Regions from separate parts of the Billgrantia desiderata genome, predicted to be linked through region 1. Evidence: predicted binding sites of a transcription regulator. Region 1 holds the regulator's gene; each other region holds the start of a gene.
The links. The regulator FliA, encoded in region 1, starts transcription of late flagellar genes. The targets are predictions, from matches to a motif close to CTAAAGTTNNNNNNNNNNCNGCCGATA.
Positions count from the first base shown of each region.

Region 1 (12,038 bases):
GATCATCATCGGCGCCTCCACCGGCGGCACGGAGGCGATTCGTGCCGTGCTCGAGCCGCTGCCGGCCAACAGCCCGGCCATTCTGATCACTCAACACATGCCCGGTGGCTTCACCCGCTCTTTCGCCGAGCGGCTCAACCGCCTGTGCAGCATTACCGTGAAGGAAGCCAGCGACGGTGAGCGTGTGCTGCCTGGGCATGCCTATATCGCTCCGGGAGATGCGCATCTCAAGCTGGCGCGGAGCGGGGCGAACTACGTCGCCAGACTCGACGACGGTCCGCCGGTCAATCGCCACCGACCGTCGGTGGACGTGCTGTTCCATTCCGCCGCCACTCAGGCCGGGCGCAACGCCATCGGCGTGATCCTCACCGGCATGGGCAAGGATGGTGCCGCCGGCCTGCTGGAGATGCGGCAGGCGGGCTCGGCCACCCTCGCGCAGGACGAGGCCAGCTGCGTGGTCTTCGGCATGCCGCGAGAAGCCATCGCGCTGGGTGGGGCCGTGGAGGTGGTCGGTCTCGACGATATACCTGAACGCCTGATGGCGCTGGTGGCGGCTTCCGGTCGCGCCCAACGTGTCTGACTTCTCGCATTCGTAAAAAACAATAACAAACAGCTGTTTCGTTCTTACAGGGGAAAATCAAATGAGCCGCTTTTTACGTAACATCAGCATTCATGCTTCCATGCTTGCCGTGCTGGTCTGTTTTGCCGCGCTGATCGGCGTGGTGTCGCTACTCTCGATTATGTCGGATCGCCAGGCGAACCGGATCATGGCCGATCTCGACAGTATCAACGTGCAGCAGCTCAGCGAGATCAACCGCGCCGATGCGCTGCTCAACGTGGCGCGGGTGAGCCTGGAGATCGCTTCCAATCAGATCATGCTGGGTCGCATGGGAGATGCCAATCAGCAGCTCGATATCGCCGCCAACCGCATGGACCGCGCGGAGGTAAGGCTGAACAACTTCTCGGCCGCGCCGAAGTCGGTCCAGGCTCAGGAGCTGGCGCAACAGCTCGAGCAGAACTTCAATACGGTGCTGGGCCTCGTCCGTGAGCAGCATCAAGCACTCGACGAACTCAATACCCCGGGCTTCTCCAACCTGCGCGATCAACTGATCGAGCCGAGTGCCGCGCTGGCTGAGAACATGACCGAGTTCGTTGCATACGGCTTCAGCAGCGGCCAGGCCATGACCGAAGACTACCGCGTTCAATCGGAGCGCTTCGTTTTCATTACACTGGCCGCGCTGTTGCTGGCGCTGGTGGTACTCGTGCTGGTCTATGTGGGACTTCGCAGTACGGTGATCCGCCCGCTCAACTCGGCGGTCAAGCATCTGCAGGCCATCGCCAAGGCCGATTTGACGGCCAGAATACCCGAGGGCAGCCGCAATGAGATCGGCAAGCTCTTCAACGCCATGCGCAACATGCAGCAGAGCCTGACACGCATCGTCGGCCAGGTACGTGACGGCAGCAGCTCGATCCATATCGGCACGCGCGAAATTGCCAACGGCAATGCCGACCTCTCTTCACGCACCGAGCAACAGGCGGCTTCGCTGGAGGAGACGGCTTCCAGCATGGAAGAGCTCACCGCCACGGTGCGCCAGAACGCCGACAATGCGCGCCAGGCCAGCGGTCTGGCACTGGATGCCTCGACTACGGCGGAGCGGGGTGGCGAAGTGGTGGATCGCGTGGTCAAGACCATGGGCGGTATCTCATCCAGCTCGCAGAAGATCAGCGATATCACCAGTGTCATCGACTCCATCGCCTTTCAGACCAACATTCTGGCGCTGAACGCCTCGGTGGAGGCGGCGCGTGCCGGTGAGCAGGGGCGCGGTTTTGCCGTGGTGGCCGGTGAGGTGCGTAATCTGGCCAGCCGCAGCGCCACGGCGGCCAAGGAGATCAAGGAGCTCATCGATGGTTCGGTGGCTCAGGTCAAGGAGGGGTCGCTGCTGGCTGAGCAGGCCGGTGAAACCATGGATGAGGTGGTCAAGGCCGTGCGTCGGGTCACCGACATCATGGATGAGATCTCTGCCGCCTCCCAGGAGCAGAGCGACGGTATCGAGCAGGTGAGCCAGGCGGTGGGTCAGATGGACCAGGTGACCCAACAGAACGCCTCGCTGGTGCAGCAGGCGACGGCAGCCGCCGCCTCGCTGGAGGAGCAGGCGAATCGCCTGGAACAGGCCGTGGCCGTGTTCCGTCTGTCCGGCGACGTGAAGCCCGAGGCCAGCACACATGTCGGCAGCGAGCCTGCGGCGAAGCGCGCTGACGTGCCTGCCCTGGCCGAATTGGGCGCCTCGTCGCGCACGGCGCCGCGCAAGCTCGCTGAGATCGATCCCAAGCCCAGCCGCAAGCGCCGCAAAGAGACGGTGGCCGAAGGCGACTGGGAAGAGTTCTGAATAGCACAAACGAATCCCGACGGCACTTCGGTGGCCGTCGGTCATGGATCATTGCCAGGATAGAAGAGAGGAATCCCGATGGCTGACAAGAACATGAGCTTTCTGGTGGTAGACGACTTTCCGACCATGCGTCGGATCGTTCGAAGCCTGCTCAAGGAGCTTGGCTACACCAATGTCGAAGAGGCTGAAGATGGCCAGGAGGCGCTCGGCAAGCTGCGCTCCGGTTCGTTCGAGTTCGTGGTGTCCGACTGGAACATGCCCAATCTCGACGGCCTGGAGATGCTCAAGCAGATTCGCGCCGATGCCGCGCTCAAGGATCTTCCCGTGCTGATGGTCACGGCCGAGGCCAAGAAGGAGAACATCATCGCGGCTGCTCAGGCAGGGGCCAGCGGCTACGTGGTGAAGCCTTTCACCGCCGCCACGCTGGAAGAGAAACTCAACAAGATTTTCGAAAAACTGGGCAAGTGACGCCGGCTGGCCAGTCCTGCTTGCGAAGGAGGCAACAAGATGAGCGCAAACGAGTCGACCGGTGCTGCCGGTGAAGACCTGGTCCAGCGCATCGGCCAGCTGACTCGCATGCTGCGGGAAAGCATGCGCGAACTGGGTCTGGACAAGGAGATCGAAAAGGCGGCGGAAGCCATCCCCGATGCGAGGGACCGGCTCAATTACGTTGCTACCATGACCGAGCAGGCAGCCGAGCGCGCTTTGAACGCCATCGATCGTGCCCAGCCGCTGCAGGACTCGATCAGCAGCGGCGCCGAGTCGCTGGACAAGCGCTGGACCGAGTGGTTCGCCGAGCCCAAAGAGCTCGACGAAGCGCGCGAGCTGGTCAAGGAGACGCGCTCCTATCTGGCCGAGGTTCCCGACAAGACCCAGGCCACCCAAAAAGAGCTGCTCGAGATCATGATGGCCCAGGACTTCCAGGACCTGACCGGCCAGGTGATCAAGAAGATGATGGACGTGATCCGTGAGATCGAACACCAGCTTGTTCAGGTGCTGATCGACAACGTACCCGAGGAGATGGCGCGCGAGAGCATGCAGCGCAAGGCCAACGACCAGTGGGAGAACGACGCGCGGCGGCGGGAGGAGGGGCTCAAGAATGGCCCGCAGATCAAGCCCGGCGCCGATGTGGTCACCAATCAGGATCAGGTGGACGATCTGCTCGACCAGTTGGGTTTCTGAATGTAGCAAGGCGTCTTTCTGTCCCTTCGCATTTACGTTTGAACCTCGATACCTTTCCCTGCGCTGAGGGTCGTGGCCGATAAGGCCACGATCATCGGCGCTTTTTGGCGTATCGTCATCCCCCCGTTGACGCCACAATGGCCACCGTGCGGAAAAGTGTGCGGGAGCCATGGCCGACCAGAGCAGCGATCAGGAAAAGACCGAAGAGGCCACGCCTCGACGCCTAGAGAAGGCGCGCGAGGAAGGTCAGGTCGCCCGCTCTCGAGAGCTGACCACCTTCATGCTGCTATTGGGTGGTGTGGTGGGCATGTGGTCGATGGGGGCGCTGCTCTACGATCAGCTCGGGTTGGTCATGGAGCAGGCCTTTCTGTTCGAGCGGCGTCAGGCCTTCGAGACCGGCCCCATGCTGAGCAACGTGCTCGACCTGGGGACTCGCACTCTGCTGACCATGCTGCCGCTGTTCCTGTTGTTGACGGTGGTGGCCCTGGTCGCGCCGGCGCTGCTGGGCGGCTGGCTGATTTCGGCCAAGTCGCTCAAGCCGCAGATGTCGAAGCTCAACCCCTTCAAGGGTCTGAAGCGCATGTTCGGCACCCAGGCGCTGGTCGAGCTGTTCAAGGCGGTGGCCAAGTCGACGCTGATAGGCGGGGTAGGCATGGCCTACCTCTACTTCAACCGCGGCGAATACCTGTCGTTGATGGACCAGCCAACCACCCAGGCATTGGCCCGAGCGTTGATGATGGCTGCCCAGGCCTGCGGACTGATGGTGCTGACCCTGCTGGTGGTGATTCTGATCGACGTGCCCTACCAGCTGTGGAGTCACGCCAAGAAGCTGCGTATGTCCAAGGAAGAGGTCAAGCGCGAGCACAAGGAGTCGGAGGGCGACCCGCACGTCAAGGCGCGGATTCGCTCCCAGCAGCAGGCGATGGCGCGTAGCCGCATGATGAGCAAGGTACCGGAGGCCGACGTGATCATCACCAACCCTACCCATTATGCCGTGGCGTTGCAGTATGACGAGACGCGCATGGGGGCTCCCCGCGTGGTGGCCAAGGGCGCCGACATGGTGGCGGCACGTATTCGTGAGCTGGGCGCGGAAGCCGGCGTTCCGCTGCTGCAGGCACCACCGCTGGCGCGGGCGCTGTATCATCACGTCGATCTGGACCGCGAGATTCCGCTGGATCTGTATACCGCCGTGGCGGAAGTGCTGGCCTGGGCCTTCCGTCTCAAGCACGTTACCCAAGAGGGGGGAGAGGTGCCGCCTACACCCGAAGACTTGCCCATTCCGGAGAGCCTGGCTGTGCCGGCTACCGACGCGGCCGATGGCATAACTGACCAGGGACCGTCCGTGTCCGATGGAGCGCGTCGATGAAATCCCTGAGCCATATTATCGGGCGTCGTGACTGGCTGGGCGACGTGCGCATGAAGCTGCTGGCCGGTCCGATCCTGATCATCATGATCCTCGGCATGATGATCGTGCCGTTGCCACCCTTCGCGCTCGACCTGCTGTTCACCTTCAATATTGCGCTGGCGGTGATGGTGCTGCTGGTCAGCATGTTCACCCAGAAGCCGCTCGATTTTGCCGCTTTCCCGGCGGTACTGCTGTTCACCACGCTGCTGCGGCTGTCACTCAACGTGGCTTCGACCCGGGTCATCCTGATGGAAGGCCACCAGGGCGGTGATTCCGCGGGCAAGGTGATCGAGGCCTTCGGGCAGTTTCTCATCGGCGGCAACTTCGCCGTGGGCCTGGTGGTGTTCCTGATTCTCGTCATCATCAACTTCATGGTCATCACCAAGGGCGCGGGGCGTATCGCCGAGGTCGGCGCGCGTTTCATGCTCGATGCCATGCCCGGCAAACAGATGGCCATCGACGCCGACCTCAACGCAGGCCTGATCGGCGAAGAAGACGCACGCAAACGGCGTGCCGAAGTGGCCCAGGAGGCCGATTTCTACGGCTCAATGGACGGTGCCAGCAAGTTCGTGCGTGGCGACGCCATGGCTGGCCTGGTGATCATGGTGGTCAACATCATCGGCGGGCTGCTGATCGGCATGCTGCAGCACGGCATGGGTTTCGGCGATGCCGCCAAGACCTACACCCTGATGACTATCGGCGACGGCCTGGTGGCCCAGATTCCCGCCCTGATCATTTCCACCGCTGCCGGTGTGACCGTGTCTCGCGTGAACACCGAACAGGACGTCGGCCAGCAGATGATCAGCCAGCTGTTCGTCAACCCCCAGGTCATGGTGCTGGCGGCGCTGGTCATGGGTCTGCTTGGCCTGGTGCCCGGCATGCCCAACCTAGTGTTCCTGATCTTCACCGGCCTGCTGGCCGGCCTGGCCTGGATGCTGACGCGCCAGAAGGAGCAGCAACTGGTGGAGCAAGAACTCAATACCGAGCCACCACCCCCGCCCGAGGCACCCGAGGCCAGTTGGGACGACGTGCAACTGGTCGACACCCTGGGGCTGGAGGTCGGTCATCGCCTGATTCCGCTGGTGGATCAGCGTCAGGACGGCGAGCTGCTGGGCCGCATCAAGAGCGTGCGCAAGAAATTCGCCCAGGAGGTCGGGTTCCTGCCCGCCGTGGTGCACATACGCGACAACCTGGAGCTGGGTGCCAACACTTACGTGATCACCCTGAAGGGAGCCGAGATCGGCCGCGCCGAAGCCTTCCCGGGGCAGTGGCTCGCCATCGACCCCGGTCAGGTCACCGGCCAGCTGCAGGGCAGGGCAACTTCCGACCCAGCCTTCGGCCTGCCGGCGATCTGGATCGACGCGGGTCAGCGCGAGCATGCCCAGGTGTATGGCTATACCGTGGTCGATGCCGGCACGGTGATCGCTACCCATCTCAACCACTTGCTGCACCGTCATGCGCCCGAGATGCTCGGCCGCCAGGAGGTGCAGAAGCTGCTCGACAAGCTGGGCGAGGAGCAGAAGTCTCTGGTCGAGGATGTCGTGCCCAAGGCCGTCAACCTGACGGCGCTGCAACGTATCCTGCAGAATCTGCTGGAAGAGGATGTCTCCATTCGCGACATGCGTACCATACTGGATACGTTGGCCGAGTACGCCCCGCATCAGCAAGACACCAGCGAGCTGACGGCGCTGGTACGCATTGCCCTCGGGCGGGCAATTACTCAGCAGTGGTATCCAGGCCGCGATACGCTGAACGTAATGGGTCTGGATGCCCAGCTCGAGCAGGTGCTGATGCAGGCGATGAACGGCAACGGAGCGCTCGAGCCTGGGCTTGCAGCGACGCTGATGAGCCAGGCCGAACAAGCCGTCGAGCGGCATGAGGCCAGCGGGGAGCCGCCGGTACTGGTGGTTCAGCACAGCCTGAGACCGTTGCTGGCCAGGTTCCTGCGTCGGCGCATGCGCCACCTGGTGGTCATGTCACAGGCGGAGATACCCGATGATCGGACACTGCGCGTCACGACGCTGGTGGGAGGTCGATAAGCGATGAGTGTGATGCGGTTCCTGGGAGCCAACAGTCGCGAAGCCATGCGCCAGGTGCGTGCCGCACTTGGTGACGAAGCGCTGATTCTGGCCAATCGACATACCGAACAGGGGGTCGAGATTCTGGCGATGGCCGAGTCGGCTACGCCGACGCCCAGTGAGGCGATTCGTCAAAAGCAGCCCGAGCCCGCGGCCCCCGCTGGCCAAGCGATGCCGACCGGTGCAGACCCGGCCCAGGCTCAGGTACAGGCCTTCGAGACCATGAGTGCCAGGTTGCTCGAGGAGATGCGTGACATGCGCGCTCTGCTGGCGCGCGAGAGAAGCCGACCGGAGGCGGGCGGCGCGGCCGGCGAGCAGTTCGTGCGGGCAATGCTCGAAGCGGGTTTCAGCCCGGCGCTGGCCGAAGAGGTCGTCGCGTCGTTGCCGGAAGAGCTGGCTGGTGTCGAAGCGCTGGACGAGCGTGCCATGGCTTGGCTCTTACGTCAGCTGTCCAAGCGACTCGAAGGCCTGGACGACGAAGCCGCCTTCATGGACCGTGCCGGTATCGTGGCGCTGATCGGTCCTACCGGCGTAGGCAAGACCACCACTACGGCCAAGCTGACGGCACGCTACGTCATGCGCCACGGCACCCGGCCGGTGGCTCTGGTGACCACCGATAGCTTCCGCATCGGTGCCCATGAGCAGTTGCGTATCTATTCGCGGCTGCTCGACGTTCCCATGTACGCCCTCAACGCCGACCAGCCGGTGTCGGATCTGCTCGAGCGGATGAAGGGCAAGTCCTGCGTCATCATCGATACGGTGGGTATGAGCCAGCGCGATCAGCGCGTGATCGAACAGATCGGTCACCTGCGCGGCGGCAACACCTCGGTGCGGCTGGTGCTGCTGCTCAATTCTGCCAGTCAGCCGGAGACCCTGGAGGAGGTGGTGGTGCGCTATCGTCAGGCGGCCCAGGCGGCCGGTGGCGAGCTCAATGACTGCATCATCACCAAGCTGGACGAGGCGGGCAGACTGGCCCCGGTACTGGACATCGTCATGCGCCACGGGCTGCGACTGCTGTTCGTCTCTCACGGCCAGCGGGTGCCGGAGGACATGGCCCTGGCCGAGCCCGTCTCGCTCATCGAGCAGTGTCTGGCCAATCGTGTGCCCCTGGCTCGTTCCACCACCTCGCCGACGGCCGCAGACATCTCCTCGCGCGGTGCCGGCAATCTGCTGGGGCAGGGGCGCCGCCTGGCAACGGTGCTGCAGGCGTTGCGCCAGCGCTTACCGGCCTTCGACGGGCTGGAAGCCGTATGGAATCTGCTGGGTCTGCCGGCTTCCGTGCAGCAGCAGCGTCTCGATGCGCTACTGGCAGATCATCCCCGAGCCGGCCAGGCTCACGGCATGCTGTGGAGCGAGCGGCGACGCGTTCCTGGCGAGCACTGGGCGATGCCCGACGTGGCACTGAATGCACAAGGAACCTGGCTGGCGCTGCCGCTGTTGCAGCATCGCCAGGTGGCGGGCCAACAGGCCCGTCTCGAAGGCGCGTTGCAGCACCACGTTGCCGGTGTGCATCTGATGAATGGGCTACCCGATGCCGAGGCCGGCGACTGGCTGGAGCGTCAGGGCCTGTCCTGGTGCAGCCAGGTTCGGGGCAGCTTGCGGGTCGCGCATGTGAGCGAGCGTTACAGCTTGGCTGCGCTGGAGCCGATGGCCGAGGCCGCCGGTCAGGTTCGCTGCCGTTTCCGCGGCGCGCCTGCACGCCTCATGCTCGCCACGCTGCCGGTAGAGGTGAATTTCAAGGGCGGCCGTCGCGAGCGGTCGGGCTTCGACGCGCAGGCTTGGTTTGGTGAGATTCGCGATGCAGAGAGCGGAAAGGCTCTGGCCAGACGCTATTGGATCGTACCCGCCGGGCTGAGCCGCGACCCCGAACCGCTGCTGCTTGCGCTGCTGCAAGCCGATGTGCTGCCGCAACTCGCACGCCGCGCCTGGCAGCGTCTCGAGCCGACCGAGGCTGGCGACCTGCGTGCCGATGTTCGCCTGCTTATGGCCAGCGGTCTGGCCACGGTGGCAGCCCACCTCGACCTTGCCGAAGACGAAGCCGCCATGGATCTCAGAGCCGAGCTGCTGGGTCTTGGCGGTGGGCGTCGCCGACGCCGAGACGTGGCGCTGCTCGAGTCTCTGCTACAACTTTTCCTGGTGCGCGATGCCATTCGCCACCTTGGCCTCGGTGAACGGGAGACAGGCTAGATGGGATGGGACCAGGCCGCAGGCTTGCGCCAATGGGCAAATGGAACGACGCAGGATGAGTGCCCGACACACGTGGCCGAGATGCTGGTCGAGCTGGCCACGGGAAACAAGTCGGAGAATACCCGGCCCAAGCGGGCCAGCGCCCAGCCTGCCGCTGCCAAGGCAGCGCCTGTGCCGCCGCGGTCAGCGGGCAGTGCGCGGGAGCGGACGCTGATGGTGCTGGGGTTGCCGGGCACTGCCGAGCGACACACCGCACGGGTCAGCGAATTGCTCGAGAGCTGGGCCCAGGAGGGACGGAGCTGGGTGGGCGATCCCGGTACCTGGCGTATCGTGGCGCTACCGATTGCCAGCCCGCACCTGTCGCTGCTGGCAGCACAGCAATCTCAATGGGCACTGTGGATAGACGACGACCTGGAGGCGTTCCGCCGCGGCTATCGCATGCTCAAGCAGATCGCCGAGCAGGGTGGGCCGCGACGCTTGATTGCCGTGCATCCGCCGGGCGTGGGGCGGCAGGGGCTGCTGAGCAATCTCCAGTACGTTGCGCAAGCGTATTTCGATATCGAACTGTTGGTATTGGCGAGATGAAACCGTTCAGCCTGCGGCAACTCTGTTTTCTGACTCTTGGCGGGCTGTGGGCGGGCCTGGCTCAGGCGGCCGGCAGTTGGGTGGCCACGGCTCCTGCGGTGCAGGTCGTCATGGCCGAGCGACCCGCCATGTCCGCTGCCTTGTTGCCGCCATCTCCCGAACTGGCACGTGGGCAGGTGATGGGCCGCGTGGTCTGGCAGTTTGAGTCGCCCGCCGGCAGGGAGGTGAATGCCTGGCTCTGCCACCCGGGGGACTGCATTCGCCTGCCCGGGCCGCGAGGGCAGACCGAGGCCCTGGCCGGGGTGCCGGCCGATACACCACTCAACTTTCAGTTTTCACTGCAGGAGCGAGGGCAGCGTGCCGTAACTCTGCAGGGGCTGCAGGTGATCGTGAATCACGACCTCCTGCAGTGATTCTGACCCGTCGAGCGCCGATCGGCATCGCTCGAGGGAACCGTCAGCCGCGAGAGCAAGAGCATGTACACAGCACGAGGCAAGATCGAACAGGCAGACCTGCTGGAGGAGTACCTGCCGCTGGTGAGGCGCCAGGCGCTGTCCATGCAGGTTCGACTGCCGGCAAGTATAGAACTCGATGATCTGATCCAGGCCGGCACCGTAGGGCTGCTCGAAGCGATGGGCCGCTTCGACGCCACTCAGGGTGCGAGTTTCGCTACCTTTGCCAGCCAGCGTATCCGTGGCGCCATGCTGGACGAGCTGCGTAGCCGCGACTGGCTTCCTCGCAGCGTGAGGCGTAACGCCCGGGCGGTCGACGAGGCCGTGCGCAGTCTGGAGCAAAAGCTCGGCAGGCCGGCAGAAGAGCTTGAAATAGCCGCCGAGCTCGACATGGAGCTCGAGGAGTATCGCCAGCTGCTCAGCGATACCAACAGTGGCCACCTGCTGCCCTTCGAGGTGCTCGTCTCGGAAGGCGCCGAGCCCGGCATCGAGGACGCCTCGCTCGACACGCCTTACCACATACTCATCGACGAGGAGCGGCGCCAACAACTGGTGGATGGCATCGAGGCACTGCCCGAGCGTGAAAAGCTGCTGATGGCACTCTATTACCAGGAAGAGCTCAACCTGAAGGAAATCGGCGCCGTGCTCGGTGTCACCGAGTCGCGAGTGTGCCAGCTGCACAGCCAGGCGGTAAGCCGGTTGCGGGCACGCTTGGCGGACAGCGACGCCTAGGTTTTTCCAAAGGTTTTCCCAAAGCCAACGGCGCAGGCAGGCATCTCTCGCAAGCCTAGAGGTTGTCCATCAGCGCCTTGGTGCTGGTCAGGGCATTCATGTAGCACCCGTGCAACTGGTCGGCGGGCACTTCTTCGAGGGCTTCCTCGACCTGGCGTTCGTGGTTCTCGCACAGCACCAGCACGGCGCCGAGAGGTCCGCTGCGATACTTCAATGCATTGATGATCGATTCACCTAGAGGCAGGTGGTCGAGCAAGGTGTTGCGATCCTCTTCGAGCAGGGCATCCATCATCGAGAACAGTCCGGTGGTGAAGGCATCCTCGGGATCGAGAGCGGGGAAGGGGGCCGCCAGATAGCGACACATGAAGGCGCGGATCAGTGCCATGCGCAGCACGATGCGGGACGAGGGCTGCAGGCTTGCCAGGGTCAGGGTCAGAATCAGCCGGCGCAGTTCGATCAACCCCAGGATTTGTACCGCGCGATGCAGATCGACCGCCTTGCCGCCACGGTTGAAATAGGAGGAGTTGGCGCGGCGCAGAATCGCCACATGCAGATGGGGCACCTGCACCACCAGCTCGTGCAGTCGGTTGAGGTCACTGCTGTCTTCCTCGTAGAGCGCGCGAATCAGGCGAATCTGGGCGGCACGGTTGCCGTGGCGTCCTCGGGACGGCGAGGCAATGAAGCTGGGGCGTGCCAGATAGTCGCCGTCGTAGTAATCGCAGCCCATCATCTGGTACCGCTCCAGGGCTGCGCGGCTGTCGAGATTTTCGACCAGCAGCTTGATATTGCGAGCCGGGAGCTTTTCCAGCGTCTTTTCATCCAGTTCGTTGGGTGAGGTCAGCTGTATGATGTCACAGTGGCCGAGCAGCACCTCGGGATCCTGCTTGAACAACCGAGAAGGCACGATGACCCGGTAGCCTCGCTCGCGAATGTCGTCCAGACGCCCGAGCAGCTCGTTATCCAGCGTACGGGCCTCGGCAACGCCAAGCGCCAGCCGCGGTGCCGGGGTGGGCAGCAGTTCGGGGCGATC
Region 1 covers NZ_FNVC01000020.1:58,305-70,342, reverse strand. Annotated here, with positions in the region: gene C4S71_RS16495 (protein-glutamate methylesterase/protein-glutamine glutaminase) at 1-580, shown strand, start outside; gene C4S71_RS16490 (methyl-accepting chemotaxis protein) at 642-2,387, shown strand; gene cheY (chemotaxis response regulator CheY) at 2,466-2,855, shown strand; gene cheZ (protein phosphatase CheZ) at 2,895-3,569, shown strand; gene flhB (flagellar biosynthesis protein FlhB) at 3,739-4,935, shown strand; gene flhA (flagellar biosynthesis protein FlhA) at 4,932-7,013, shown strand; gene flhF (flagellar biosynthesis GTPase FlhF) at 7,017-9,239, shown strand; gene C4S71_RS16460 (hypothetical protein) at 9,321-9,824, shown strand; gene C4S71_RS16455 (flagellar protein FlhE) at 9,821-10,237, shown strand; gene C4S71_RS16450 (RNA polymerase sigma factor FliA) at 10,301-11,008, shown strand; gene C4S71_RS16445 (EAL and HDOD domain-containing protein) at 11,064-12,038, opposite strand, start outside.

Region 2 (11,695 bases), on a different contig from region 1:
TCCAGGAGCCGTCCTTGTCGTGGTGGCCGTCGCTGAGCGGGTTTGCCAGCAGATCGCGCAACGGTTCGACCATCGAGTAGGGGATGCAGATCTGGAAGCTGCTGGTGAGATTGCCCACCTCGATGTTGAAGTTCGTATTCACCACGATCTCGTTGGGCGAGTTGGTGATGTTGGCGAACTTCGACTGCATCTCGGAGCGCAGATAGCTGATCTGGAGCGGATAGACCGACTTCCACGACTCCTCATAGGCGTCGATGGCCAGATTCAGCAGGCGCTGAATGATGCGCTGCTCGGTATTGGTGAACTCGCGACCTTCCGACTTGGTCAGGAAGCGTCCGTCGCCGCCGAACAGGTTGTCGACCACCATGAACACCAGGTTCGGCGGGAACACGATCAATGCCGAGCCGCGCAGCGGTTTCATGCCGATGATGTTGATGTTGGTCGGCACCGGTACGTTGCGCGAAAACTCGCTGTAGCTCAGGTAACGCACCGAATCGACGGTGATGTCGGCGCTGCGCCGCAGCAGGTTGAACAGCCCCATGCGGAAGTGCCGCGCGAAGCGCTCGTTGATGATATCCAGCGCCTGCAGGCGCTCGCGGATCACGCGGTGCTGGGTCGCCGGGTCGTAAGGACGTACGCGCGCCTCGCCGTCGTTTCGTGCAACGGGTTCGTCGTCGCCGCTGACGCCCTTGAGCAGGGCGTCGATCTCATCCTGTGACAGCAGATCGTCTTGGGACATGGTGGCAGGGCACCCGATTATTGCACGATGAACTCGGTGAACAGCACGTCCCGAATTTCCAGGGGCGGCTGAGGCTGGGACAGCGGGTCGGATAGCACGGCTATCACTTCTTCGCCTAGGCGGCGCTTGCCTTCCGGTGTGGTCAGCTCGCTGGCCTGCTTGCCGGAGAACAGCATCAGCAGACGGCTGCGAACCTGCGGCATGTGCTCAGTGAGAATCTCGCGAGTCTCGTTGTTGCCGACCTTCAGCGAGATGCCGGTATAGAGCAGCCGCGAGCCGAAATTGTCGTCGGCGAGATTGACTGTGAAGGGGTCGATCTTGACGAAGATCGGTGTCTGTCGCTGTAGCTGCTGCGTCTGAGCGTTGCCACCTTCGCTTGCGTCACGCTCGCTCATGACCATGTAGATGGCCGCTCCCGCTGCTGCCATGGAGAGCAGTACCAGCAGCACCATCAGCCACAGGAGCTTGGAGGAGCCACCCGTCGATTTTGCCATTGCCTTGCCTTTCGTATGTTGTCCAGCTGTTGGGATGATTATGCCAAGCTGCGCGGCCTGCGATGACAGGAACAGGCCGCGCGAAAGGGCTTATCTTGGCTTTTTGTCTCAGGCGTAGAGGTTCACCCGGCCATCCAGCGACAGGGTGGCGGTCGAAGTCGATGCGGCTTCGTCGGCTGCGGCCAGAGCGGCCTCTGCCTCGCCTGAAGCTGAACCGCCCTGACCCTGGCGGCCATTCTGATTGGCGAAAGCCTGGGCATCATGGTGGCGCTGCTCGCCCACCGAGGTTTCGCCCAGGGTAATGCCTTGTTCGGCCAGCGCTTCACGCAGTTGCGGAATGGCCTGCTCCAGCACCTGACGAACCTGTGCATGTGAGGCCAGGAACTGCGCCTGGGCGCCCTGCTCGGTCATCTTGAGTGTCACGGAGAGCGGGCCGAGCTCGGCCGGGTTCAGGCGCATCTCGACCTGCTGCTCGCCGCCACTGCGGGCAAACTGCACCAGTTGCTGACCCAACTGGGCGGGCCAGTTGGGGCTCTGCAGCGGGGCGGTGAGAGTGGCCTGGGTGGGCAGTGCGGGTTGCGCAGCAGCCTGGGCCTGCCCTGCCGGAGCGCTACCGGGCTGTGTCATGGTGGCGGCTTCCGGCACGAAGCCGGCCCGCGGCGCTTCCGGTGCCATGGCGCGAATTTCGCTACCAGCCTGTGCCGTTCTGGCGAAGGCGGTGGAGAATTCCGATGCCGGGCTGGCAGAGCGTGCCGGGGCTTCGGCGGCAGCACTGGTGACGATGCCACGGTCGGCGGCGGTGGCAGCCTGGGCCAGCGCTGCAGATCGAGCGGCTTGGTCTTGTCCGGCTGTGCCAGGACCGGCAGTGGCGAGCAGGGTGGTATCGCCGTTTGCCATTCTCATTTCACCCGCGCTGCTCGGGGCCGGCATGGCTGCAGCGCCGAAGGCGGCGGCTTGTCGTTCGGCTTGATCGGCAGCGTTGGCATCACCGCCGACCATCGGGTTGGTAGCGGCCTGTGGCATCGGAGCCGGCATGCCGGCAGCGTCCTGCTCCTGGACGAAACTGCCGTCGATCAGGGCAAGCCGTGCCATGATGTCTTCGAGCTGGGCGTTGGCGTCAGCATCCGTGGGGCCGTTCTCTCCGAGCTGCTGTTCGATGGTGCCGTTCATCGCCTGCAGCAGAGCCTGATGGGCGGCCATGGTTTGCGGCAAGGAATGGGCGGAACCAGACAGCTGAAGGGGGAGAGTGCCGTCGCCAAAGCGGTCACTGCTGCTTGCCTGGTTCAATGCCAGGGCAAACTGTCCCGGGGCGACACCGGCTTCCTGCTTGCCGGAGAGCTGATTCGGCAGAGCGGATAGGATCATCTGGATATTCATGGTGTTCTCCTTACCGTCTCAGGAAGAGAGATCGGTACGCTGGCGTAGTAGCCGTCCGGCTGCCATTTCGTCACTGATACGTTGGTCGCGGCGTGCCTCCTGGCGCTGCCGTTCGGCGTCGCGCCGCGATACCAGGGTATCGAAGGCGGAAAGCCGCTTCTGTTCCTGCTGCCAATGCTGCTGGCTCTGCTGAACGCGCTGTTGCTGGGCGTCCAACGCCTGTCTGGCGCGCTGGAGTGCGGCATCCAGGGACGCCAGAAACTGCTGATAATTGTGCATGCTGGCCGGATCGATGCCTTCACGCATGGCCTGTTGCAGGCGCTCGGCATACTCGAGCCGGTAACGATTGAGCGACTCCAACTGAGCGCTGACCTGACGTTCACTTTGACGCTCGCCCGCCAGCAGCTGTCCCGCCTGGTCGCGAGCGTCGCGAGCCAGATCGCTCAGCATGGCGAGTTGTGACGATGCACTCATTGTCTGACTCCTAGTGTTTCGGCCAGAACCTGTTTGGAAGCCTCGATGGAGGCGTTCTCATTCATGCCCTGCTGGAGAAAGTGCTCCAGCTGCGGGTAACGCTGTACGGCCTCGTCCAACTGAGGATCGTGCCCGGGGCTGTAGGCGCCGACGCTGATCAGATCGCGATTGCGCTGATAGCGCGAGAACAGCCGCTTGAACGCCTGGGTCATGCTCAGTTGCTGATCGTCGATGATGTGTGTCATCACGCGGCTGATCGAGGCCTCGATGTCGATGGCCGGGTAGTGACCGGCTTCCGCCAGGGTGCGTGACAGCACGATATGACCGTCGAGGATGGCCCGTGCCGAGTCGGCAATCGGGTCCTGCTGATCGTCGCCCTCGGTCAGTACGGTATAGAAGGCTGTGATCGAGCCGCGGCCGCGCTCGGCATTGCCGGCACGCTCCACCAGGCTGGGTAGCTTGGCGAATACCGAGGGCGGATAGCCCTTGGTGGCCGGCGGCTCGCCGATGGCCAGCGCGATTTCCCGCTGAGCCATGGCGTAGCGGGTCAGCGAATCCATGATCAGCAGGACGTTCTTGCCCGCATCACGAAAACCCTCTGCCAGACGAGTGGCATAGGCGGCGCCCTGCAGACGTTGCAGCGGCGAGGTGTCGGCCGGCGCCGCCACCACCACGGCACGCCGTCGCCCCTCGGGACCGAGAATGTTGTCGATGAAGTCCTGGACCTCGCGGCCCCGCTCGCCGATCAGGCCTACCACGATGACCTCGGCGTCGGTATAACGTGCCATCATGCCTAACAGCACCGACTTGCCCACGCCGGAGCCGGCGAACAGACCCATGCGCTGGCCACGGCCGACGCTGAGCAGGGCATTGATGGCACGAATGCCGACGTCGATCTGCTCATCGATAGGAGCGCGCTTCAGAGGGTTGAGCGGGGGTGTGGACAGTGGAGCACGGGGGGCGTCATCGAGCGGACCGAGGCCGTCCAGAGGTTCGCCGTTACCGTCGACCACCCGGCCGAGTAGGGATTCTCCCAATGGGAAGCGACGTGCCGCATGGTCCGGGCCATCGCCCAGCGGGAAGACCCGGGCACCGGGCATCAGGCCGGCAATTTCCGTGAGCGGCATCAGCAGCAGACGCTCGCCATTGAAGCCCACCACTTCGGCTTCGGCGAAACGGGGCGGCTCGCTGCCACCGGGTGAGAGCAGCTCTATACGGCAGGCATTGCCCAGGGCCACGCGCAGACCGACGGCTTCGATCACCATGCCGGTAGCACGCAGCACCCGGCCGCTGGTGCGATAGCCGGGCACCGTTTCCACGCGTGCGCGCACATGCCGCAGCGTCTGCTGCCAGCGTGCTTGATGCGCATTGGTGGTCGTTGCCGCTTCGCTCATCGCGTTGCCTCTACTCTTCTCGGTCGCCGTCGGTGTCGCTGGTGGGGGAGCGCCGACGTCTGACCTGGGATTTCACCGCCTGCCAGCGTGTCTCCCAGGTGGCATCCAACTCGCCGTTGGCACTGGTGACGCGACAGCCGCCGCGGGTGAGCTGGGTATCGGGCTGCAGTTTCCAGCCGGCCGCAGCCAGCTCGACGCCCAAGTGCTCCTCGACCAGCTTGTGGTCGAGGGGATGCAGCCAGAGCCGCTGCTGGCCCACCAGCGGCGGCTCCGTATGCAGCAGCGCACCGATCAGTTCCAGCACCTGGCGCGGGCGTGCCTTGAGCGCCTCGCCGGCGAGCTGATGCCCGGTGGCCAGGGCCAACTCCACAAGGTCGTTGGCAATCTCGTCATCGAGCTGCTCGAGAGCGTTGGAGAACTGCTCGGCCAACGGTTTCAGCGGTGCCACGGTGTCACGCACCTGCTGCTCGAGTTCTTTCTGCGCCTCCAGGCGCCCCTCATCCAGGCCTTGGGCATGCCCCGCCTGGCGGCCTTCCTCGAAGCCGGCGCGATAGCCCTCCTCGCGGGCTTCCTGCATCACTTTCTCGCGCAGCGCCTTCAACTCCGCCTGGCGCTGAAAGGCCTCGCGGCGCCGGGCTTCCACGGCCGGATCCAGCGCCTGGCGGGCGTTTTCTTCGGGCTGCTCGGCTTGCAGTTCGTCCATTTGCCAGCGCCGCCAGGAGGCGTGGCGTTCCGCGCCGGTCGCCCGCTCAGACATAGGTGTCGTCTCCGCCACTCAGCACGATCTCGCCGGAGTCGGCCAGGCGGCGTACCACCTGGAGAATGGCCTTCTGCTCGGCTTCCACCTGCGAGACGCGAATCGGCCCGCGGGCCTCCATGTCCTCGCGCATGAGGTCGGCGGCACGGCGCGACATGTTGCGCAGGAACTTCTCCATGAGCCCTTCGGGGGCGCCCTTGAGCGCCACCACCAGCGAGTTGGTGTCGATCTCCTTGAGCACCAGTTGGATGCTGCGGTCGTCGAGGTCCATCAGATTCTCGAACAGGAACATCTCGTCGATGATCTTCTGCGCCAGATCTTCGCTGTGGGCGCGAACCGTCTCGATGGCGGTTTCCTCGAGAGAGGAGTTCATCAGGTTGAGGATCTCGGCTGCCGTTCTCACGCCGCCCATCTTGCTGCGCTTGAGGTTCTGGCCGTCGAGCATGCCCGAGAGCACCTCGGTGAGTTCCTGCAGGGCAGCCGGTTGCACGCCGCTGAAGGTGGCGATACGCAGCACCACGTCGTTGCGTAGCTTGTCGTCGAACAGCTCGAGGATATCGGCCGCCTGATGACGCTCCAGATGTACCAGGATGGTAGCGATGATCTGCGGATGTTCGTCGCGGATCAGCTCGGCCACCATCGAGGCTTCCATCAGGTTCAGCGAATCGATGCCGCTGCTGGATCCGGAAGACTCCAAGATATCCTCGATGATGCTGGTGGCGCGCTCGCTGCCCAGCGCCTTGGTCAGCACTGAGCGAATGTGATCGCTGGAGTTGAGGTTGAGGGCGATGAACTCCTCGGTCTCGCGATGGAACTCCAGCATCACCTGCTGCATGTCCTCGTGAGAGACCTGGCCCATGTCGGCCATCTCCATGCTCAACTGCTGGATTTCCTTGGGCGAGAGGAACTTGAACACCTCGGCCGCGCTGTCCTCGTCGAGGGCCAGCATCAGGATGGCGCTGCGGCGAACGCCGTTCATCGCTTTGGCACTACTCATGCTTGCTCATCCAACTGCGTACGATCATGGCGATCATGCGGGGATCTTCCTGGGCGAGCTCACGCAGCTCGGCCAGATGGTCTTCGTAGGCCGACGAGCGGCGCTTGCGCTTGGGCTTCTGGTACGGCCGCAGCTCGTCATCGTCTCCGGCGGCCTGCAGTTCACCCTCGGCCGGCTCGCCGTCGTCACCCACGCGCACCTGCAGACCTGTGCCCGGAGCGCTAGCCAGCACGGGCTGCTCGGTATGGCGCTTGATCAGCGGGCGCAGGACCAGCAGGTAGCCGAGAAGTATTCCCAATGCCACCAGCAGATAGCGTCCGATGGTCAGAGCCAGCGAATGAATCTCGGGCGATTGCCACCACTCGAACTCTTCGGCTTCCGTCACGTCGCGGCTGAACGGGCTGTTGACCACTTCGATTTCGTCGCCGCGTGCCGGGGAGAAGCCGATGGCCTGGCGCACCAGACGTTCGATCTGGGCGATCTGGGCCTCGCTCAACGGCACGCGCTGCCATTCGCCGTCTTCGTTGCGCTCTTCGCGGTAGTCCACCACTACGGCGGCGGTAAGGCGGGTCACCTCGCCCTGACGATGCTGAATGTGCTGGATGTTGCGATCGACCTCGAAGTTGACCACGTCGTCCTGGCGCAGGTTGTTCAGCGCCTGCAGGCTTTGCTGGGCCTCTTCGGTAAGTTCACCGTCTTCGTCGGTGGGTAGCTCGATGGGCGAGGGCGCCACGCCTGGCGGCGTGTTGCTCAGCGCGCCGGGGATACCCAGCGCCAGACCGTCGCCGCCGTTGTAGGAAAGGCTCGACTGGCGGCTGCGAATCGCGGCCTCGTTGGGCGGCTGGTTGGGGCCGAAGCGCTCGGAGGTCTCTTCGCGGCGGGAGAAATCGATCTGGGCAGCGACCTGGGCGCTGATGTTCTCGCGGCCGAGGATCGGCGCCAGGATGTTTTCGATACGCTGCTGGAAGGAGCGCTCCACCTCGGCAATGTAGTCGAGCTGGGTGGCGTCGAGGCCCCGACCCTGGGTGCTGGTCTGAGAAAGCAGGCGGCCGCTGTGGTCGACCACGGTGACGTTTTCCGCGGCCAGGTCGGGAACGCTGCTGGATACCATATGAATGATGGCGCTGACCTGGCCGTCGCCCATCACCCGGCCAGGCTCCAGGGTAACGATGATCGAGGCCTTGGCGGGCTCGCGGTCGCGCACGAAGACCGAGGAACGCGCCATGGCCAGGTGCACGCGGGCGCGGGATACCGGCCCCAGCGATTCGATGGAGCGCGATAGCTCGCCCTCCAGGCCGCGCTGGAAATTGACCTGCTCGGTGAACTGGCTGACGCCGAAGGCCTGGTTGTCCATCAGCTCGAAGCCGACGTTGCCGCCGCGGGGCAGGCCCTGTTCGGCCAGCTGCAGGCGCAGGCTGTGCACGCTGTCGCCCGGCACCAATAGCGCCGTGCCGCCCTCGCTGAAGCGGTACGGGACGCCGCGGTTCTCCAGCTCGCTGATGATGCGCCCGCCGTCGGCCTCGGTGAGGTTGCTGTAGAGAACACGGTACTCAGGCGTACGCGCCCACATCAGCAGGGCGACCACGATGGCGACCATCGCAGCGCCACCGATCAGAATGGCGATCAAGGGATTGCCGCGCAGCTGTTGCTGGAGCCGTTCGACCACCGCCGCGGAGCCGCTGGCTGAAGAGTCCTGACGCTCCTGCGTCGTTGCGCCGTTGCTCATGCGTGCCCCCGCATGAGCAAGCACGGGGCAACTTCATGAGCCACGCCCAAGGTGACGGCATAGGCCGCGCACTGGGCTGCGTAGAGTGTGTAGCTGGAAGATGGCATCGACTGCATCCGTTCACCGCGTTCTGGCTGCCCGCAAGGGGCGCAACTGTGATGAACGCTATTATGCGAGCCCCCATCCACTCCAAAGGCGGGAAAAGCCCCTTTTTTACCTTCCAATTGGTCGTTTGGCGAACGCGGCAACCTGATAGTCTTGCTCTACATTCCAGTGGGCTCGCAATGAGCCCGCCAACCAAGGAAATGCTGGACAAATTGACGAGCGGGATGAAGCGCAAGGCGCACGGAGCGCAGGAACCGGAGCATATGGGGTATATGTGAGGATTTCGAGCACCGCGTAACGTAGCGATTCGCTCGCGCAGGCATTTGTACAGATTTTCCTAACACGAGACGAGGGGTGCGGAACATGAGTTCACCTGCCATCCAGTCGGCGCTGGCACAGATGCAGGCCATGGCGGCCCAGGCCGGCGGGCCGGTCGCCAAGGGGCAGCAGGTTTCCACTCAGGTGGGGCAGGGCGGTTTCGCCGGTGAGCTGCAAGCTTCCATTCAGCGTATCAACCGCCTGCAGCAGGCTTCCGCGGCCAAATCCATGGCGTTCCAGGCCGGCGATCCCAATGTCGAACTCAACGACGTCATGGTCGACATGCAGAAGGCCAGCGTGGCTTTCCAGATGGGGCTACAGGTTCGTAACCGTCTGGTTTCCGCCTACCGTGACGTTATGAACATGCAGGTGTAACCGATCAGGCTTGCAGACTGATCAGACTACCCTTCAGTTCGTCCAGGCGCTCGGCAATGGCGAGCACCTCTTCCGCCGGGATCTGGCGCAGCACGTCTCCTGACTCGCGGTCCACGATGCGCGTGATGACGCGTGTCGTGTCGTTGAGCTCGAATTCCACGCCGTACTGGCGCAACACTTCGTTGATACGCTGGATCGGCTCTACCAGGTCGGCCTGGCTGGGCGACATCCCGTGGCTTTCGGCCTGGGCCAGCATGGAGCCGGCGCTGGGCAACGAGGCCAGAACGTTCTCCTTGCGCTGACGTGGCGTCAGGTCGTGCAGTGCTGATGTGCTCAAAGCGTTGGTGGCGTCGGTCAGTGGCGAAGACATTGACTGTTTTCCTTTTGTATACGTCCTGCTGATGCTGGCATCCAGCATCTCCCCCAAGGCCGTTCGTGGACAGCCTCTCCCACAGGCTATATCGGCCGAAGAGAAGCCGCCTTTAGGGCATCTTGCCAATTTTTCATGGTGGTGTGTTGTCGCAGCGTTGGCGGTTTTCGTTATTCGTTGATGCAAAGTTAAGCTAAGCGGATAAAATGCGGTAACAGTTGGCTACATTTAGACTGCGCCACTCCAGAACATGCAGGTGACAGGCGGATGCTCTTGGTTGGGCACAGGACGTCGTAGCCGATGCATCGAGCAGCAGCCAGCAGTGAGGCGACATGAGCCAAGAGCTACCCATCGAACGCATCATGCAGACCGGGCTTCTCACCTGCGAGCCCGAGACACCGCTGTGGATGGCGGCCGAGCGGATGGCGGCTCGCCAATGCAGCTCCATCATCGTGATAAAGGCCGGACAGCCGCTGGGCATCTGGACCGAACACGATGCGCTGGCCGTCAATTTCGCCGACCCCGATGCTGTACGTCAGCCGGTCTCGGAGGTGATGAGTCGGCCGGTAGCGAGCCTGCACTGCTCCACGCCGATGAGCGAGGCGGCGCTGCGCTTCAACGCCGAGCGGCGTCGCCACTTCCTGGTGGTCGACGATGCCGGAGCGCCGGTCGGCATCCTGTCGCAGACGGATGTCGCCCTGAACCAGGGGCTCGAGCCCTACCTTCGCCTGCGCGAGGTGCAGGCAGCGATGCGTCAGCGTGCCCTGGTGCTCGAAGGTACGCAGCTGTTGTCACAGGCAGCGCGTTCGATGCGGTTATCCGAATGCGATGCCGTGGTCGTCAAGTGCGGGAACGGCGAGCTGGGCATCCTCACCGAACGCGACCTGGTGCGATTCGTGGCACGTCACCCGGGTAATACGCCCATCGATGGGCTAGCCAGCCGGCCGCTGCTGACGGTGTATCAGGACGACACCCTGATCGCCGCCCGTGACCTGTTGATGAACCATCGGGTGCGTCACCTCGCGGTGCTCGACGACAGCGATGAGGTGGTTGGGCTGCTGGGCTTTCGCGATATGTTGGCCAGTGCCGAGTGCCTATATATGCAGGATCTGCGTCAGGCGTTGGAGCAGCGTGACCAGGCGCTGGCCAAATCGCGGGAGAACCTGCAGCTGGCGGAGCGGGTCATCGACTCCTCGCTGGAGGGCATCATCATCACCGATCCCGCCAACCGGATCGAATTCGTCAATCGCGCCTTTACCCACATGACCGGGTATACCGCCGAAGAGGCGATTGGCAGAACCCCGGAGATACTCTCATCGGGCCGTCACGACGCCGCCTTCTACGGCCAGATGTGGGATGCGCTGAAGCGCAGCGGCTACTGGCGGGGCGAGATATGGAATCGGCGCAAGAGTGGCGAGCTCTATCTCGAAATGCTGACCATCACGGCGATCACCGACGACAGCGGTGCGGTGACCCACTATGCGGCGCTGTTCAGCGACATCACCCACATGCGCGAGAACGAAGAGCGCATACGCAAGCTGGCCTACTACGACGCTCTCACCGGCCTGCCCAACCGTCGTCTGCTGGAGGATCGCCTGGAGCTGGCGATTCGGCATGCCCACCGCAACCAGAGCCGCCTGGCGGTGATTTTCGTCGACCTGGATCACTTCAAGGAAGTCAACGATGCGCTCGGTCACGCCTTCGGCGATGAGCTGCTGGTGATGATGTCCGAACGGCTGCAGCTGCGCCTGCGTGAAGACGACACTCTGGCTCGTCTGGGCGGCGACGAGTTCCTGATCCTGCTCCCCGATCTCGAAGAGGTCGACGAGGTGACTCGTATCGCTCGTCGCCTGGTGGAGGCCGTGGGCGAGCCCTGCGTGATCGAGGGTCAGGAGTTTCGCATTGGCTGCAGTCTGGGCATCAGCCTCTACCCCGACGATGCGACCACCGCGGAAGCCCTGGTGCATAACGCCGACGTGGCGATGTACCGGGCCAAGGAGGAGGGCCGCAACGGCTATCGCCTTTATCGCAACGAGATGAACCTGCAGGACGACCGTCAGCGGGCGCTCGAAAAGGCCTTGCATGATGCCTTCATCACGGGTGAAGGCTTGCAGCTGCACTATCAGCCCATCTTCGAGCGAGAGGGCGGCAGGCTGTACGGTGCCGAGGCCCTGTTGCGCTGGCATCATCCGCTGCTGGGCAGCGTGCCGCCGATCGACATCATGGCGCTGGTCGAGCGTGCTGGGCTGCTGCCACAGCTGGATGAATACATGCTGGAGCAGATCTGCACCCAACTGGTCGCATGGAATGTCGCCGGTAGCGCGTCGGTTCCCATCAGCATCAACCTCTCCGCCCGTCAGTTCTGGCAGCCGGAACTGCCCGTGCGAGTGGCGACCAAGCTCAAGCAGCACAATCTGCAGCCCGGGCTGCTGGGCTTCGAGATAGCCGAGCGTACTCTGCTCGACAAACCTCAGCAGGCCGCCGTGGTACTCAAACGTCTACGACGCCTGGCAGGGGATGTCGCCATCAACGACTTCGGCACCGGCTATGCCGCTCTCGGTTACCTGCA
Region 2 covers NZ_FNVC01000039.1:3,689-15,383, forward strand. Annotated here, with positions in the region: gene fliM (flagellar motor switch protein FliM) at 1-739, opposite strand, end outside; gene fliL (flagellar basal body-associated protein FliL) at 757-1,233, opposite strand; gene C4S71_RS21725 (flagellar hook-length control protein FliK) at 1,342-2,610, opposite strand; gene fliJ (flagellar export protein FliJ) at 2,629-3,084, opposite strand; gene fliI (flagellar protein export ATPase FliI) at 3,081-4,478, opposite strand; gene C4S71_RS21740 (flagellar assembly protein FliH) at 4,489-5,235, opposite strand; gene fliG (flagellar motor switch protein FliG) at 5,228-6,232, opposite strand; gene fliF (flagellar basal-body MS-ring/collar protein FliF) at 6,225-7,958, opposite strand; gene fliE (flagellar hook-basal body complex protein FliE) at 8,427-8,756, shown strand; gene C4S71_RS21760 (flagellar protein FlaG) at 8,761-9,126, opposite strand; gene C4S71_RS21765 (EAL domain-containing protein) at 9,459-11,695, shown strand, end outside.
Region 2: C4S71_RS21760 (flagellar protein FlaG) is a predicted target of FliA. The motif match lies at 9,216-9,242, and genes of this name have one in related genera.

Region 3 (6,052 bases), on a different contig from region 1:
GAAGAGGGAGAGGCGTTGATTCAACGCCTGGTCGAAGTGATCCAGCGCCACGACGGTGAGGTGGCCATTGAGGGGCACACCGATAGCCGGCCAATTCAGACCAACGAGTTCCCCTCCAACTGGGTGCTCTCCAGCGCCCGAGCCATCGCCATCGTTCACGAGCTGGAGCGCTCCGGTGTCGACTCGCAGCGCCTGCGCGCGGTGGGGCTCGCCGACACACGGCCCCTGGGCAATAACGATACGGTAGAAGGGCGAGCTCAGAACCGCCGGGTCGAGGTAATCATCCACGCGCGGTGAAATACGCCTAAAGTCTAATCTCTCACGGCCGATATGGGTCAATCCGACTCATGGAAGAGTCGTAAGCCCCGACATTCGACCCGAGAGTTCACCATGTTCAATTCTCTTCGACTACGTCTTCTGCTGGCGACTGCCGCCGTGATTGCCACGGCGTTGATAATCAATGCTGCCATCAGCTATTTCACCCTTCGTCACCATAACGATCAGCAGGTGGCACGCAACCTGGCGGCCGTGGCTCAGGGCAATGGTCTGGCCATCTCCGAGTGGCTCGATGCCCGCGTAGACATGCTGGAGGCGCTCGCTTCGGTGGCGCAGAGCGATGATCCACTTGATGCATTACTGCAGCTCGAGGCCTCGGGTGGCTTCATTGCTACGTATCTGGCCTATCCACGGAGTGGCAGAGCTGTATTCTCCGATGAGTGGGAGCCAGACGCTGACTACGACCCTCGAGAAAGAGCTTGGTATCGGCAGGCAGTGGGGGAGGAAGCCACCGTCGTTACTGAACCCTACACAGATGCTGACTCAGGCGAACTGGTGGTAACTATCGCGACTCCTTTCTATATCGATGGCCGCCTGGTTGCCGTTGGCGGTGGGGATATCGCCATCGGTGAAATCGTGAACAATGTGGGGGAGATCGCACCGACACCGAACAGCTTTGCCTTCCTCGTTACGGCCGATGGCACCTTGGTGGCGCACCCCGATCCCGAGATGACACTCGAGCCGGCCTCGCGGCTGACCTCAGCATTCGGGGCTGGCTATTTTTCCGGCCCGATTGGCGTCGAGCACCCCGTTCGTCTGGCCTTGGGCGGGCGCGACAAATGGCTGCGTAGCGTGCCCATTAAGGGCACCGACTGGCAACTGGTGGTGGCGCTGGATGAGCGCGAGGCCACTGCCGGGCTGCGAGCCGTACTCAGCAATGCACTGGTAACCTTGGTGATGGTGGTGCTGGGAGCGGCCCTGGTGCTGGGAGCGATGCTCAAGCTCATGTTTCGGCGCCTGCAGACGGTTCGCGATGCCATGACGGACATCGCCAGCGGCGATGGCGACCTGACTCAGCGCCTGCCGGAAGGGGGGAGCGACGAGGTAGCGCAGATCGCAGGTGCCTTCAATCGCTTCGTCTCGCGCATCGAGAGCGTGATGCTCACCATCCGTGATGCCAGCGAATCCGTTACCGTGGCGGCAGGCGAGATCGCCAGTGGCGGCCAGGACCTCTCCCGGCGCACCGAAAATGCCGCATCGAGCCTGCAGCAAAGTTCGGCCTCCATCGAGCAGATCACCAGCACCGTGGAGCACACGGCGGATTCGGCACGCCATGCCAGCGAGCTTTCGCAGTCTGCTTCCAGCGTGGCGACTCGCGGTGGCGAAGTGGTGGGACAGGTGGTTGCCACCATGCAGGAAATCACCGCCGCTTCGGAACGTATCGGCAATATCGTCAAGGTGATGGATGGCATCGCCTTCCAGACCAACCTGCTGGCCTTGAACGCCTCTGTCGAAGCGGCCCGGGCCGGTGAACAGGGCAGAGGCTTCGCCGTGGTGGCCGGCGAGGTTCGCCAACTGGCCACGCGCAGCGCCGAGGCCTCACGCGAAATACGTGGGCTGATCGAAGCCTCCAGCCACAAGGTCGCCAACGGCACCGAGCTGGTTCAGCAGGCAGGTACCACCATGGAAGAACTGGTCGCTGGCGTCAGCCGTGTCGCCAAGGTCCTGGGAGAGATCAGCGTGGCTGCTGGCGAACAGAGCGACGGGATCGGTCAAGTCAATGTCGCCGTGGCTGAGCTCGACCGCATGACGCAGCAGAATGCCGCGCTGGTAGAGGAATCCACCGTAGCTGCCGAACAGCTCAAGGAGCAGGCAGATCGCCTGGCTGAGGCTGTGAGCGGCTTCAAGCTGAGTGAGCGTCGCTTGGCACTTGCCCAAGCGTAATGACGCCGAGGCCGCAAGGATGCGGCCGACGCACTGAAAATATTTCTCTGAAGGCTAAAGTTTTTCGGCTGTCCGCCGAGGTTGTGATAACAGGAAGTCAATACACCGACACAAGGCAGTCCCTTATGGCCAGCATTTCTTCTCTCGGCATCGGTTCCGGGCTCGATCTCAACGGTCTGCTCGACCAGCTCAACGAAGCCGAACGGGGTAAGCTCAAGCCCATCGAACGTCAGATCGAGACCCAGCAGGTCAAGATCTCCGCCTATGGCGAACTTCGTGGTGCACTCTCCGGCTTCCAGGCCGCCGCCAACGCCCTCAACGACGCTTCGCTCTATCAGAGCCTCTCCACGTCGGTGGCTGGCAATTCCGTCGAGGCGGCAGCCGGGCGTGATGCCGCCATGGGCCAGTACGCCATCGAAGTGGAGCGGCTGGCCTCGGCCGGCAGCCTGGCTTCGGCGCGCCTTGAGGTCGATCTCGACCAGGTGCTGACCGATAGCGACCAGACGCTGACGCTGCACTTCGGCAACGCTACCGGCGAGGCTCCTCAGGCGATCGATATCGAGATTGCTGCAGGCAGTACGCTCGAGGACATTCGCGATGCCATCAATGCCCATGAGGGTGCCGGCGTTACCGCTTCCATCGTCAACGACGGTGAGGGCTACCGGCTCGCGCTGATGAGCAGCGAGACCGGCGAGGCGGCTTCCATCACCGATCTGACCTTCAGTGATGGCTTCTTTGCCGATGGTATTGCTTTCAGTGGAGCGGAAGGGGCAGGAGCCATTGCCCAGGCAGGGCAGGACGCACTACTGAACGTCAACGGTATTCCCATCACCAGTGCCTCCAACCAGGTGGAGGGAGCGATACAAGGGGTTACGCTCAGCCTGACGGAAGAGGGTAGCAGTACCGTCAAAGTGGAACAGAACACCCGCGCGGTGCGCGAAGCCATCACCGGCTTCGTCGAGGCCTACAATGCGCTCAAGGGCACCATCGGCGAATTGACCGCCTTCAGCGGCGATAGCGAAACCGCCGGCGATCTGTTGGGTGACAGCGCCGTACGCAGCATCGAAGGGCGCCTGCGCAGCGTTCTGGCCGGCGGTATGGGGGGCGAAGAGGGCGGTTTCTCCATGCTCAGCGATATCGGTATCTCGCTGAAGCTCGACGGCACCCTGGAGATCGACGAGCAGCGCCTGGATAGCGTTATCGTCAACGATCAGGATGCGCTGAGTGCCTTCTTCGCCGGTGACAGCACCACCGGCGGCCTGGCCGGCCAACTCAGTGAGACCGTGACTCAGTTGAATGGCAGCAACGGTGTCCTGGGCGGCGCCATCAGCGGTGCCGAGAGTCGCATCGAAAGCCTCAACGAGCGCTACCTGCGCATGGAGCAGAGTATCGAGGCCACCATTGCCCGCTATCGCACTCAGTTCGGTCAGCTCGACGGCATGATCGCCCAGATGAACCAGACCAGCGACTACCTGTTCCAGCAGTTCGAGATGATGAATGCCCAGCTCGGGCAGAAATGATTCCGCCAACGCATGATTCAGCCGCCCCATAGTGGGCGGTTTTTTGTGTCTGGGCGCGGCTCTTAAAGTTTAATTCCTATAGGCCGATATTCTCTCCACGGGTGCACAGGAAGCGCCTGGAGGAGGGCTTTAAGTGGCCGTAATCAATACCAACATTCTGTCGATGATCGTGCAGAGCAATCTGCGCGGCAGCCAGCAGGCCATGCAGAGTGCCATGCAGCGGCTCTCGTCCGGCCTGCGTATCAATAGCGCCAAGGACGACCCGGCGGGGCAGGCCATCGCCAACCGCATGACGGCGCAAATCCGCGGGCTCAACCAGGCGGCGCGCAACGCCAATGACGGCATCTCGCTGGTGCAAACCGCTGAGGCGGCACTTGGCCAGGTGAATACCAATCTGCAGCGTATCCGGGAGCTCACCGTGCAGGCCGGCAACGGCACCCTGAGCCCCACCGATCTCGCCGCGATACAGGCCGAGATCGACCAGCGCCTGGATGAGATAGATCGCATCGGGCTGCAGACTGGCTTCAACGGTGTTTCCGTCGTGGGCGAAAACGGTCGCGTGCACATCCAGGTAGGGGCCAACGACGGCGAGACCATCGCCATCGAGCTTCAAGCCGTCAATCGGAACTCGTTGGGGTTGAACGGGTTTCGTGTGCTGACCGATGAGGATGGCGATGCCACCGAATCACCCCTGAACGTGCTCGACGAAGCGCTCAAACGCACCGACCGTCAGCGCAGCCAGCTCGGCGCTCTGCACAACCGCTTCGAGGCGGTGATCGACAACATCCAGAGCACCGTGGTCAATCTCAGCGCCGCTCGCTCGCGCATCATGGATGCCGACTACGCCCAGGAAGTCTCCAATCTGGTGCGCGCCCAGATATTGCAGCAGGCCGGCATTGCCATCCTGGCCCAGGCCAATCGCCAGCCGGAGATTGTCCTCGAACTACTGCGCCAGCGCTGAATTTGGCTGTTCTCCGAGTATCTGCAACGCGAATTCAAAAATTTTTTCGTTCTCGCCCTAAAGTCCCAGGCCCAGATGCCGTTAATCAGGGTAACGGCCAACGGCGCCGTTGAGGTAGGCCCGAGATGCTGGGCCAGGAAAACAAGGTTCAGTGGGCCCGCCAATGGAGCCCTCAACGAAAAGAAGGAATGACCCATGTCAGTCATCAATACCAACATCACTTCCATGATTGGCCAGGCCAACCTGAACAAGTCTCAGAATGCTCTGCAGACTTCCATGGAGCGCCTCTCCTCCGGCCTGCGTATCAACAGCGCCAAGGACGACGCCGCCGGTCAGGCCATCGCCAACCGCATGACCGCTCAGATCACCGGTCTGGCCCAGGCCCAGCGTAACGCCAACGATGGTATCTCCGTCGCCCAGACCGCTGAAGGTGCTCTGAACCAGATTAACGACAACCTGCAGCGTATTCGTGAGCTGAGCGTTCAGGCATCCAACGGCACTAACTCTCAGAATGACCTGCAGTCCATCCAAGACGAGATCGATCAGCGTCTGGACGAGATCGATCGTATCTCCACCGAGACCAATTTCAACGGTGTGAACGTACTGAACACTGACGAAGGTCTGCGTATTCAGGTCGGTGCTAATGACGGTGAAACTATCACTGTCAACCTCCAGACCATCAATCGTGACACTCTGGGTCTGGATGGCTTTAGCGTCCAGACTGTGCTTGGCACGGATGACCTTAGCACAGCTGCGCTTGAGGATGGACAGGCCACGCCTGTGGCCGTAGATCATGGTGATATCACTTTCACACGCGGTGGTGAGGCAGTGACAGTCGCTGCTGCTGACTTCATGTCATACGACGATAACGGTACGACCCGTTACGCAGTGAAGATTGGCGATGATTACTTTGCCGCTGACGTTACCATTACCGATGGTGATGGCACTGACGACCCGACCGCTGCTGTCACTATTGGCGAGCAGATTCGTGTTGTCGAAGGCGAGAGTCTCCAGGCTACTGATGGGCCGATGGCTGCTCTGGATGCCGCTCTGAACAAGGTCGACAGCCTGCGCTCCGAGCTGGGTGCCGTGCAGAACCGCTTCGAAGACGCCATCACCAACCTGAACACCAACGAAACCAACCTCGCTGCTGCCCGCTCGCGCATCGAAGATGCCGACTACGCGGTGGAAGTTGCCAACATGACCCGCGCGCAGATCCTGCAGCAGGCCGGCACTTCCGTACTGGCCCAGGCCAACCAGATCCCGCAGAACGTCCTGTCTCTGCTGGGCTAAGGTTAGCCTCGGTAAATCCTCGGGAAGGCTTGCCTTCCCCTGGAATACCTCGAACCGG
Region 3 covers NZ_FNVC01000039.1:16,519-22,570, forward strand. Annotated here, with positions in the region: gene C4S71_RS21770 (OmpA family protein) at 1-297, shown strand, start outside; gene C4S71_RS21775 (methyl-accepting chemotaxis protein) at 391-2,220, shown strand; gene fliD (flagellar filament capping protein FliD) at 2,346-3,740, shown strand; gene C4S71_RS21785 (flagellin N-terminal helical domain-containing protein) at 3,874-4,701, shown strand; gene C4S71_RS21790 (FliC/FljB family flagellin) at 4,897-5,994, shown strand.
Region 3: fliD (flagellar filament capping protein FliD) is a predicted target of FliA. The motif match lies at 2,275-2,301, and genes of this name have one in related genera.